Regions from separate parts of the Cupriavidus sp. GW823-FHT07B10 genome, predicted to be linked through region 2. Evidence: predicted binding sites of a transcription regulator. Region 2 holds the regulator's gene; the other holds the start of a gene.
What was found. The regulator NrdR, encoded in region 2, represses ribonucleotide reductase genes. The targets are predictions, from matches to a motif close to CACNANATNTNGTG.

Region 1 (6,014 bases), on a different contig from region 2:
GCGCAGGTAGTACGTGGTCTTCAGGCCGCGCACCCATGCCAGCTTGTAGGTGTCGTCCAGCTTCTTGCCCGACGCGCCGGCCATGTAGATGTTCAGCGACTGGGCCTGGTCGATCCACTTCTGGCGGCGGCTGGCGGCTTCCACCAGCCAGGTCGGCTCGACTTCGAACGCGGTGGCGTAGATGTCGCGCAGGTCTTGCGGGATGCGGTCGATGCGCGACAGCGAGCCGTCGAAGTACTTCAGGTCGGCAACCATCACTTCGTCCCACAGGCCGCGTTCCTTCAGGTCGCGCACCAGGTAGTCGTTGACCACGGTGAACTCGCCCGACAGGTTGGACTTGACGTACAGGTTCTGGAACGTGGGCTCGATGCAGGCGGACACGCCGATGATGTTCGAGATCGTGGCGGTCGGCGCGATCGCGATGCAGTTCGAGTTGCGCATGCCGTGCTGCTTGATGCGGGCGCGCAGGCTGTCCCAGTCCATCGTGCTCGACAGGTCCACGTCCAGGTAGCCGCCGCGCTCTTCGGCCAGCAGCTTGAGCGAGTCCTGCGGTAGGATGCCGCGGTCCCACAGCGAGCCGGCATAGGTCTCGTAGCGGCCACGCTCTTCGGCCAGCTCCGTGGAGGCCTGGTAGGCGTAGTAGCACACGGCTTCCATCGAGGTGTCGGCGAACTTCACTGCGGCATCGCTGGAATACGGCGTGCGCAGCACGTGCAGGCAGTCCTGGAAGCCCATGATGCCCATGCCGACCGGACGGTGGCGCAGGTTGGAATTGCGCGCCTTGTCCACGGCGTAGTAGTTGATGTCGATCACGTTGTCGAGCATGCGCATGGCGGTGCGCACGGTCTTCTGCAGCTTGGCGTGATCCAGCGCGTAGGTGCCGTCGGCCTGCTTCGCCATGTGGGCGACCAGGTTGACCGAGCCCAGGTTGCAGACGGCGATCTCGCTCTCATTGGTGTTGAGCGTGATTTCCGTGCACAGGTTGGAGCTGTGGACGACGCCGACGTGCTGCTGCGGGCTGCGGATGTTGCAAGGATCCTTGAAGGTGATCCACGGGTGGCCGGTCTCGAACAGCATGCCCAGCATCTTGCGCCACAGTTGCAGCGCCGGCAGCTTCTTGAACAGCTTCAGTTCGCCGCTGGCGGCCTTGGCTTCATAGCCCAGGTAGGCCTTCTCGAATTCCTTGCCGACCTTGTCGTGCAGGTCCGGGCAGGTGGCGGGCGAGAACAGGGTCCACTCACCGCCTTCCATCACGCGCTTCATGAACAGGTCCGGGATCCAGTTGGCCGTGTTCATGTCGTGGGTGCGGCGGCGGTCGTCGCCGGTGTTCTTGCGCAGTTCCAGGAACTCTTCGATGTCCAGGTGCCACGTTTCCAGGTAGGCGCAGACGGCGCCCTTGCGCTTGCCGCCCTGGTTCACGGCCACGGCGGTGTCGTTCACCACCTTCAGGAACGGGACCACGCCCTGGCTCTTGCCGTTGGTGCCCTTGATGTGCGAGCCGAGCGCGCGCACGTTGGTCCAGTCATTGCCCAGGCCGCCGGCGAACTTGGACAGCAGCGCGTTTTCCTTCAGCGCTTCGTAGATGCCTTCCAGGTCGTCCGACACCGTGGTCAGGTAGCACGACGACAGCTGCGAGCGGCGGGTGCCGGAGTTGAACAGCGTCGGCGTGGACGACATGAAGTCGAACGACGACAGCAGCTGGTAGAACTCGATGGCGCGCGCTTCGCGGTCCTTCTCGTTCAGCGCCAGGCCCATGGCCACGCGCATGAAGAAGGCCTGCGGCATTTCGATGCGGGTTTCATCGATATGCAGGAAGTAGCGGTCGTACAGGGTCTGCAGGCCCAGGTAGTTGAACTGGAAGTCGCGGCCGGCGTCCAGCGCGGCGCCCAGGCGGGCCAGGTCGAAGGTGGCCAGCTTTTCATCGAGCAGCTCGGCTTCGATGCCGCGGGCGATGAACTTGGGAAAGTACTCGGCGTAGCGGCTGGACATCTCGCCCTGGGTCACTTCGGCACCCAGGATTTCCTTGCGGATCGTGTGCAGCAGGATACGGGCGGTAACCTGGCTGTAGTTCGGGTCCTTTTCAATCAGGGTACGCGCGGCCAGGATGGCGGAGTCGTACACCTGCGTCATCGGCACGCCTTCGTACAGGTTCTTCAGGGTTTCCTTCAGGATCGGCTCGGCGCTCACTGCGTTGCCAAGGCCGCTGCAGGCGTTGTCGATCAGGTCATGCAGCGCGGCGATGTCCAGCACGTGCGTGACGCCGCCATCGGTCACGTTGACCGAGATGCCGCCTTCCTGCACGCGGGCCACGGCCTGGGCGTTGGCCTGGGCGCGCTCGTCCTTGCGCTTCTCGCGGTACAGCACGTAGGCGCGGGCCACTTCATGCTCGCCCGAGCGCATCAGCGCCAGTTCCACGTGGTCCTGCACGTCTTCGATATGGATGGCGCCGCCGTTGGGGCGGCTGCGCACCAGTGCGCGCACGACGTTGTCAGTCAGTTGCTCGACGATCTCGCGCACACGCGCGGACGCGGCGCCCTGCCCGCCGTTCACGGCGAGGAAGGCCTTGGTCATGGCAACGGCGATCTTGGACGGCTCGAAAGCCACCACGGCGCCGTTGCGTCGAATGATCTTGTGATCCGGGTAGTTCGTATTGGCGGCGTTGGCGGGGGTCTGCTGCGCGGTCGGTGCAATACCGGCGGCGGCGCCACCCGTGGTGATTTCGTTCTGGGCCGTTTGCATGAGAACTCCTTTTTTTACCCTGGAAATAAGAGACAAAAGAGTCCCTGGCGAAATGCGGCGAAAAGAACGTCCCTCCCGGCGTGAGGTCGGGGGCGGATAGACTGCCTTTACGTGAACATTTCGCCAGGGACTCTTGTGATTCGCTGGCCTTAGCGGGCGGTTTCGAGACGATGCACGAACTTCGTGATCCCTGACTCACCCTTGGGGCCGGCTCCCCGGTTTGACTACTAGATATAGTGTGTGATGCGTGAAACTGGGCTAAGTATAGTGAAACGAATCCGAATGACCAGTCTTGACAAGCGCTATTTCGGGGGCGGTTGCGCCGATGCGGCAGCGCCACATGCCCGCAAGCCTAATACTCGCAAGGGTTTTCGCCAGACCGTTCGCAACTGCACATTTCACAAAAATTTTTTTGATTGTTGCGAGGTTGCGATAGCCCCACCCCGAGGCAGGGCATGTGCGCCGGAACGGGGCGCACGGGGATGGGGAATGACGTTAAGAATTCGTCACCTGGCCAGCCGCGCCAGGGCACTGGTAGGGCAACATGCCGGGCGCCACGCCGGCCTGCCTGGCAAAGCGTGCCCAGTCGAAATGCGGGCCGGGATCGGTCTTGCGCCCCGGGGCGATGTCGCTGTGCCCAGCAATCGCGCGCACCGGGTAGACGGCCAGCAGCGCCGGCACCAGCGCGGCCACGGTGTCGTACTGGGCCAGGGTGAACGGCAGGTCGTCGCAGCCCTCGATCTCGATGCCGATGGAGAAATCGTTGCAGCGGGCGCGGCCGAAGAAGTCGGACTGTCCGGCGTGCCAGGCCCGCTGCGTGCACGGGACAAACTGCACCAGTTCCCCCTCGCGCGTGACCAGGAAGTGCGCGGACACCTGCACCTGGTGGATGGTGGCAAAGTACGGGTGCTTGTTGGGATCGAGCCGGTTCTGGAAGAAGGCCTCGATGTCGCCGCTGCCGAACTGGCCGGGCGGCAGGCTGATGTTGTGCAGCACCACCAGGTCCACCGGCATGCCGGCCGGGCGCTCGTCAAAGTTTGGTGACGGCACGCGGCGCGCGGCGGGGACCCAGCCGTCGGCCTCTGGCAGATAGCGGTGCTCGGGCTTGCTCATGACGTGCCCTCGCCTTCCACGGTGCTGCGTTCGGCGGCGTCCATGGCCTCGCGGATGCCCAGTTGCTGGATACGGTAGCGCAGCTGGCGCAGGTTCAGGCCCAGCAGCGGCGCGGCCGCGGTGCGGTTGAAGTTGGTCTGCGCCAGCGCCTGCAGGATCAGCTCGCGCTCCACGGCTTCCAGCCTGGCTTGCAGGTCGATCGGGAAGACGATGCCGCGGCAGGCGCGTTCGGCGGGATCGCCGGCGGGCTCGGGTTCGGGCGCGCTGGCCGGGGCGGGCACCACGGGCGGCGGCTCTGCCGGGGCCGGCGCGGGAGCGGCGGCCGGCGGCACCGGCGCCCACATGCCTGCGGCGCCCCAGGGGGCGGAATAGTTGGTGGGCGCCATCGCCGGCGCGGGGGCATGCATCAGCCCGGCGCGCTCGGCGCCGGCGTCCAGCGGGCCCAGGTCGGCCAGCTCGATCTCTTCGCTCTCGGCAAAGGCGTAGGCGCGCTCCAGCAGGTTCTCCAGCTCGCGCACGTTGCCGGGGAACGGATAGGCCACCAGCCGTTGCAGCGCCGCCGGCGACAGCCGCTTGGGGCGCGGGTCGCCGTAGCGCACCGCCAGGTGGTCCAGGATGGCGCGCGCCAGCACCGGGATGTCTTCACCGCGCTCGCGCAGCGTGGGCATGCGCAGCGCCAGCACGTTCAGGCGGTAGTACAAGTCCTGCCGGAACTGCCCGGCCGACACCATCGCCGCCAGGTCCTTGTGGCTGGCGCACATCACGCGCACGTCGACGGCGTCTTCGCGGCTGGCGCCGATCTTGCGCACGCGGCGCTCCTGCAGCGCGCGCAGCAGCTTGACCTGCATCGGCAGCGGCAGGTCGGCCACCTCGTCGAGCAGCAGCGTGCCGCCGTTGGCGGCCTGGAAGAAGCCGCCGCGCTCCCCGTCGGCACCGGTGAAGGCGCCTTTGACATGGCCGAAGAACTCGGACTCCATCAGGTTCTCGGGGATGGCGCCGCAGTTGACGGCGATAAACGGATGCGCGGCCCGGCCGCTGGTCGCGTGGATGGCGCGCGCGGCGCGCTCCTTGCCGCTGCCGGATTCGCCGCTGATCACCACCGGCGCCATGCTGCGCGCCAGCCGCGACAGCGAACGGCGCACCTCCAGCATGGCGGCGGAATGGCCGGGCAGCAGGGCGGCGGCGCGGTCGGCGGCCTGCTCGGCCGCGGCGGCTTCGGCATCGGTGCTGTCGCGTTGCTGGCGGCCCAGCGCGTTCAGCACCAGGCTGCGCAGCTGCTCCAGCGATACCGGCTTGGCGATGTAGTCGAAGGCGCCGGCCTTGAGTGCTTCCACGGCGTTGTCGGCGCTGCCGTAGGCGGTGATGACCGCCACCGGGATGCGTTCCGGCGCGGCCGACAGCTGGCGCACGATCTCGATGCCCAGGCCGTCGCCCAGGCGCATGTCGGTCAGCACCAGGCTGTAGCGGCGCTGCGCCAGCTTCTCGCGCGCCTCGGCGAGCGAGCCGGCCAGCACCACGTCATGGCCCATGCGGCGGATCGAGATGTCCAGCAGCTCGCGCAGGTCGGCCTCGTCGTCGATGACCAGGATGGGATCGGGCGCTCGGGACATTCGGGGTGGCATGGGGTGGTGGCTGGGTTGGGACAGGTCAGGCGGCGGCCGCATCGGCACTCTCGATGCGCAGCGTCAGCACGAAAGCCTTGGCCGGCAGTGTATCGCGCGCGGCGGCGGCCAGCATGCCAGTGCGCTCCAACAGCGCCGGCAAGGCGATGGCGCCGTAGCGCACCTGGGCGTCATTGGCGCCGCACAGCTCGCGCGCCATGAACAGGCCCAGCCCGGTGCCCTGGGCGTTGCTGGTGAAGAACGGTTCGAACAGGCTGCGCTGGTGCTCGCGCGCGACTTCGGCGCCGTCGTTCCAGACGATCAGCTCGGCATGGTGCTGGTCCAGCGCATGCGCCAGCAGCCGGATCGATCCCGGCAGCCGGCTGCAGTAGCGCCAGGCGTTGTCCAGCAGGTTGCCCAGCACCTGCTGCAGCTGCGAGGCGTCGAACACCACCGGCTGGGCCACGTCCACGGTCAGCCGGATGGCATTGGCGTTGATGTCGGCCCGGCCCGCCGGGCGGGTCTCGCCGGCGCGCGGGCGGCGCGAGCGCATTTCGGCGC
Region 2 (6,014 bases):
CGAACAGGCCGATATACGGGCTCACCGAACCCACCGACGCCAGGAACGGCAGATGCGATTCCAGCACATCCATCTCGCGCTGGTAGGCCGCGCGCATCGCGCGCCGGGCCGCATCGAGCAGCGCGCCGGCTTCGTTGCCGCGCTCACGCGCCTTCAGGAACTCGCCCATGCCGGATTCAAAGATCCGCTCCAGCGCGCCGGTGTTGTGGCGGTTGTTGACGGCACTGTTATATAGCGCCTGCAGGTCGCCGCCGGCCCAGAAGTCGCGTTCGAACCCCTCGGTCTGGGTGCGCGCCGAGCGCAGCGCCAGGTGCTTGCGGAAGATATAGGTCCACGAAAACAGCGACATGACGAGCAACAGCGCCATGACGGCCTGTGCCAGCAGGCTGGCGTGGAGCACCAGCGTTACGATCGACATGTCTTGCGTGACGGTCACGGGATTCATCGTGCGGACTTGATGGTAGCTAGAACGGGGTCGGGAATCGGGGCGGGACGGAAAGTGCTTCGATCGACACACCCAACACGGATCGCGCCAGAGGCCAGCATCAGCTCGCCACGCCAGGCTTCCTGGGTGAACTGGACCGACGCCGGGCCGACCCGGTCGATGCGCGTGCGGATCTCGAGCTGGTCATCCAGCCGGGCGGGCGCATTGTAGTCCACTGCCGTGCTGCGGACGATAAAGACCACGCCCGCCTCGTCGGCGAGTGATTGCTGCTCGATGCCGAGCGCACGCAGCCACTCGGTGCGGGCGCGCTCGAAGAACTTCAGGTAGTTGGCGTAGAACACTACGCCGCCCGCGTCGGTGTCTTCCCAGTACACCCGCAGGGTCCAGACAAAGTTTGTCATGGCCGCAATTGTAACGGAGAGCGATAGCGGTTTCGTGTAAACCCGCATGACGACTTTGCAACAGCAAGTTGCTGGCCAGCCCTTGCCAGCGCTTGCCTGGCGGGGCCGACGGCTTGCGGCGGGCGCCCGCCTCGCGCTACACTGCGCGCAACCATTCCATCTTGCGCGACTGGCGAAGTCAGTGGGCACTACCACGAGGAAGCGCAAGTTCTCTGGCGTGACGTTCATTGCGCGTTCGCGTAACGTTCAGCACGCCTAGGCGTGAAGTTGCTTGCGCCTGCCGCTCGCCTGGGCAGCGAATGGGAAGCAGGGTGCGCCCTGCACCGACGGTTAGAAGCCGCCGGTGCTGGTCGCCGCTAGCCTTCCCCGCGCGCCCTACCCCCGATGCGTGAATCGGATTCCCTATTTTTCAGACGAGTTTCGCCATGTTCGAACGCAGCCGTTTTACGATCGACCAGATCGACCCCGAGGTCTTTGCCGCCATCCAGCAGGAGAACCAGCGCCAGGAAGACCACATCGAGCTGATCGCCTCCGAGAACTACACCTCGCCGGCCGTGATGGCCGCCCAGGGTTCGCAGCTGACCAACAAGTACGCCGAGGGCTATCCCGGCAAGCGCTACTACGGCGGCTGCGAGTACGTCGACGTCGTCGAGCAGCTGGCCATTGACCGCGTCAAGCAGCTGTTCGGCGCCGAAGCCGCCAACGTGCAACCCAACTCGGGCTCGCAGGCCAACCAGGGCGTGTACTTCGCCGTGCTCAAGCCGGGCGACACCATCATGGGCATGAGCCTGGCCGAAGGCGGCCACCTGACCCACGGCATGGCCCTGAACATGAGCGGCAAGTGGTTCAACGTGGTCAGCTACGGCCTGAACGCCCAGGAAGACATCGACTACGACGCGCTGGAAAAGCTGGCCCAGGAGAAGAAGCCCAAGCTGATCATCGCCGGCGCCTCGGCCTTCGCGCTGCGCATCGACTTCGAGCGCATCAGCAAGGTTGCCAAGTCGATCGGCGCTTACTTCATGGTCGACATGGCCCACTACGCCGGCCTGATCGCCGCGGGTGTCTACCCCAACCCGGTGCCGCACGCCGACTTCGTCACCACCACCACGCACAAGAGCCTGCGCGGCCCGCGCGGCGGCGTGATCCTGATGAAGGCCGAGCACGAGAAGGCCATCAACTCGGCGATCTTCCCCGGCATCCAGGGCGGCCCGCTGATGCACGTGATCGCCGGCAAGGCCGTCGCCTTCAAGGAAGCGCTGACGCCTGAGTTCAAGGAATACCAGCAGCAAGTGGTGAAGAACGCCGCCGTGCTGGCCGAGACCCTGATCGCGCGCGGCCTGCGCATCGTCTCGGGCCGCACCGAAAGCCACGTGATGCTGGTTGACCTGCGCGCCAAGAACATCACCGGCAAGGAAGCCGAGCGCATCCTGGGCGAGGCGCATATCACCGTCAACAAGAACGCCATCCCCAACGATCCGGAAAAGCCGTTCGTGACCTCGGGCATCCGCCTGGGCTCGCCGGCCATGACCACGCGCGGCTTCAAGGAAGAAGAAGCCCGCATCGTCGGCAACCTGATTGCCGATGTGCTGGACAACCCGCACGACGCCGCTAATATCGCCAGCGTGCGCGAGCAGGCGGCAGCCCTGACCAAGCGTTTCCCGGTCTACGGCTGATGCATCGAGGCCGCCCATGCGGATTCCGCATGAGCGGCCGGCAGCTCCGCAAGCCGGCGTCCTCGGGCACCGGCTTGCGGGCCTCGCCAACCCGCCCCGCCTCCGCAGAACGACAACACGGACAAGGCGACGGGGTTCAACTGAAGGTGGTCCGGCATGAAATGCCCCTTTTGCGGTCATTCCAATACCCAGGTACTCGACACGCGCATGTCGGAAGACGGCGATGCCGTGCGCCGGCGCCGCCGCTGCGAAGCCTGCGACCGCCGCTTCACCACCTATGAGCGGATCGAGCTGTTCTTCCCCGCCATCGTCAAGAAAAACGGCTCGCGCGTGGACTACACGCGCGCCAAGCTGAAGGATTCCATGCGCCTGGCGCTGCGCAAGCGCCCGGTCTCGGCCGAAGCCATCGACGAAGCCATCACCCGCATCGAAGAAAAACTGCTGGCACTGGGAGAGAAAGAAATCCCCAGCAGCCAGGTCGGCGAACTGGTGATGCGCGAATTGCGCAAGCTCGACAAGATCGCGTATATCCGCTTTGCTTCGGTGTACCGGAGCTTTGAGGACGTGTCGGAATTCCGCGACGTGCTGGATGAGTTTGCGGCGTCCACCCCCCGGAAGGGGTAGCAAAAGTAACAAAATCGTTGTTTAATCCCCGTTGCATTTCCGCAAGGCCCGCTGTCGCATATTAAAAGGGCCCGGGATTGCAGACCAAAAAAAGAAGTTAACGAAGTCGGACGTCTTTTGACGGGGGTCAGAATGGGTCAACGCTGCCGCGGGGCAGCCGGCTTTGCCATGCTCGAAGCATTGGTGGCAATTGTCGTTCTGGCGGTTGGCGTGCTCGGCGTCGCCAGCCTGCTGCTGAATTCATCCCGCTTCACGCAACAAGCTTCCTACGACACCACTGCCATGCAGCTGGCCACCGAGATGGCCGAGCGCATGCGTGCCAATCCGGCCGTCTCGCAAACCGGCGCGGCGGCGGAAGCCATCATCCCGAACCGCTACTTCATCGACACTGCCACCGGGCAGCCGCCCGCGCTCACGGCAGCAAACAGCCCGTACGCGATCGCCTGCCCGGGCACGGCGGCCGGGTGCGCGCAGCAACTGGCGGATTTCGATGTCGCAGAGTTCTGGGAGCGTGTCAGCACAGGCCTGCCTGGCGGACGCGCCGTGATTTGCCGGGACATGGTCGCCTACGACCAGACTACCGGCTTCTCATGGGGATGCACGCCATCGGCCACTGGCCGCGCGGACGACGCACCGATTGTCATCAAGATCGGCTGGATCTCGCGGCTTGCCGCCAAAACAGTGGCAGCACGGGTCGACATGTCCGATATGGGCACGCGCCCCCAGATGGTCATCGTGGCTACGCAGGGTACGGTGAACTGACATGCGCAATGCCAGGATGTATCTGAACGCCGGCCGGCATCGTCAACTGGGGCTGTCGCTGGTGGAGCTGATGGTGGCGATGACGCTGAGCCTGCTCCTGATCATGGCTGCCGCGGCGCTCTACCTGACCGGACGAGCCAACTACAACAGCATCGATGACACCACTGCACTGGATGAGAAAGGCCGCTTTGCGGTGGATACCGTGGTTCGGATCGTGCGCCAGGCCGCGTGGAGCAACTATGCGGGCAACAGCGCTGCGGCCTCTCCCGGCGCCAGCGGGCCTCCCGCGCCCAGCCCCGGAGGCGTCATGCTCACCACCACGAGCCTGTCGCCGACCATCAGCGGCCTCGACAGCTGCGGCGCCCCCGCGCAAGATCTCGGCAATCCGGCGCAAAACCTCGCGTGTCCGGCCCAAGCGGGTGCCGTGAACAAGAGCGATGTGCTGCAGGTCCGCTTCTTCGGCTCCGGCACGCAGCAGGACCGCACCGTCCCGGACAACAGCATGATCGACTGCTCCGGCAATGGCGTCGCCGAGCCGCAGGCCTGGGAAGACGCAGACCTAGCGCGCGGCATGGCGGTCTTCTATGTCAGCAACGATGCCGGCGGCATGCCTCAGCTGATGTGCGGCTATCGTCCACGGGACGCCGCCAACAAGGAAATCCTCACGGCCGGCACGGCGTACCAGGCTGTTTCGCTGATCTCAGGCGTCGAAGTCTTCCAGGTGCTTTACGGCATGGATACGAATTTCGACCAGACCCCGGACCGCTTCCTGTCGGCCACCGAGGTGCTGGCCCTGCCCACCACCTGGCAGAACGTCGTCGCCATAAAGATTGCCATGGTGCTGATGGGCGATACCGCCAGCGCATCGCCTCAGGATCCGCCAACCTTCCGCCTGTTCGGGCGCCTGTTCCCGGGCTCGCCGGGCAACGACACATCCTTCACGCCGGCCACGCAACTGCAGCGCATGCGCCGCCTGTACACCGTCACCGTACAGCTCCGGAACATGGCCACCTGCACCACGTGCTCGCCGACATGAACGCCCGCACCGCGCACCCCAACCCGCGTGGCATCGCGCTGATCACCGCCCTGGTGATGCTGCTGATCATCAGCGTCATCGCCATCGCCGGTGCCCGGCTGGCCATTGGCAGCAAGCGCATGGCATCGAACCAGCGCGACCGGGACCTGGCTCAGCAAGCGGCCGAGGCAGCCTTGCTGGATGCGGAAATCGACATCCAGGGTGTTTCCGCCCCAACCAGCCGGTCGGCCATCTTCTCCGGCACCACGATGAATGTGCTGCCGTTCGTGGCGGGTTGCAATACGGGCGTGACAGGCGCCTCACCCTTCCAGGGATTGTGCGACCCGGTGCTCGACGGCACGCCGAACTGGCTTGCCGTTGACTTCAGCCAGACGGGCGCCAACGCACGCACCACCGCCTACGGCACCTTCACCGGCCGCAGGTTCCCGACCGCGACAGGCGGGCTGCTGCCTGCCGCCCTGCCGCGCTACATCATCGAGCCGATCAGCGACATGTCGCCAGGCGCGAGCGAGGGCGCATACATCTTCCGCGTCACGGCCGTCGGCTTTGGCGCTAACCCGGCGACCCGGGTCATGTTGCAGTCGTACTACCGGAAGGGGGAATGAATGGCAACGTCCATGCCTGTCGCGGAGCACGGCAAATGAGCCGGATCCGGAAATTCATTTTCGCGGCAATGGCCGCGCTTCTCAGCCTGCCCGCCGGCCCGCTGCTTGCCGCAACGGAACAGAGCAGCCTCGCGACCGTCAAGCTCGCGCAGGCGCCGCTGTACGGCCGCAACCAGAATATCCATCCCAACCTGCTGCTGACGCTCTCGGTGGAGTTCCCCACGGTGGGGTCAGCCTATCGCTCCGGCACGTATTCGCCGACCACGGAATACATTGGCTACTTCAATCCGCGCAAGTGCTACAACTACAGCGGAAGCGCCAGCAATGGCTATTTTGTCATTGCCGGCGACGCCAACACGGCCGATCACACATGCACGGGCCAGTTCAGCGGCAACTTCATGAACTGGGCCACGGCCTCGGCCATCGATATGCTGCGCTACGCGCTGACCGGGGGCGACCGCGTCGTCG

Region 1: AC1Q6V_RS31205 (ribonucleoside-diphosphate reductase subunit alpha) is a predicted target of NrdR. The motif match lies at 2,965-2,978, and genes of this name have one in related genera.

Annotation. Positions count from the first base shown of each region.
Region 1 covers NZ_JBXAGS010000024.1:18,078-24,091, forward strand. Annotated here, with positions in the region: gene AC1Q6V_RS31205 (ribonucleoside-diphosphate reductase subunit alpha) at 1-2,739, opposite strand, end outside; gene ampD (1,6-anhydro-N-acetylmuramyl-L-alanine amidase AmpD) at 3,235-3,852, opposite strand; gene AC1Q6V_RS31215 (sigma-54-dependent transcriptional regulator) at 3,849-5,474, opposite strand; gene AC1Q6V_RS31220 (sensor histidine kinase) at 5,500-6,014, opposite strand, start outside.
Region 2 covers NZ_JBXAGS010000002.1:210,375-216,388, forward strand. Annotated here, with positions in the region: gene tolQ (protein TolQ) at 1-445, opposite strand, end outside; gene ybgC (tol-pal system-associated acyl-CoA thioesterase) at 442-846, opposite strand; ZMP/ZTP riboswitch at 1,002-1,147, shown strand; gene glyA (serine hydroxymethyltransferase) at 1,272-2,519, shown strand; gene nrdR (transcriptional regulator NrdR) at 2,676-3,143, shown strand; gene pilV (type IV pilus modification protein PilV) at 3,276-3,905, shown strand; gene AC1Q6V_RS05820 (PilW family protein) at 3,907-4,941, shown strand; gene AC1Q6V_RS05825 (pilus assembly PilX family protein) at 4,938-5,546, shown strand; gene AC1Q6V_RS05830 (pilus assembly protein) at 5,582-6,014, shown strand, end outside.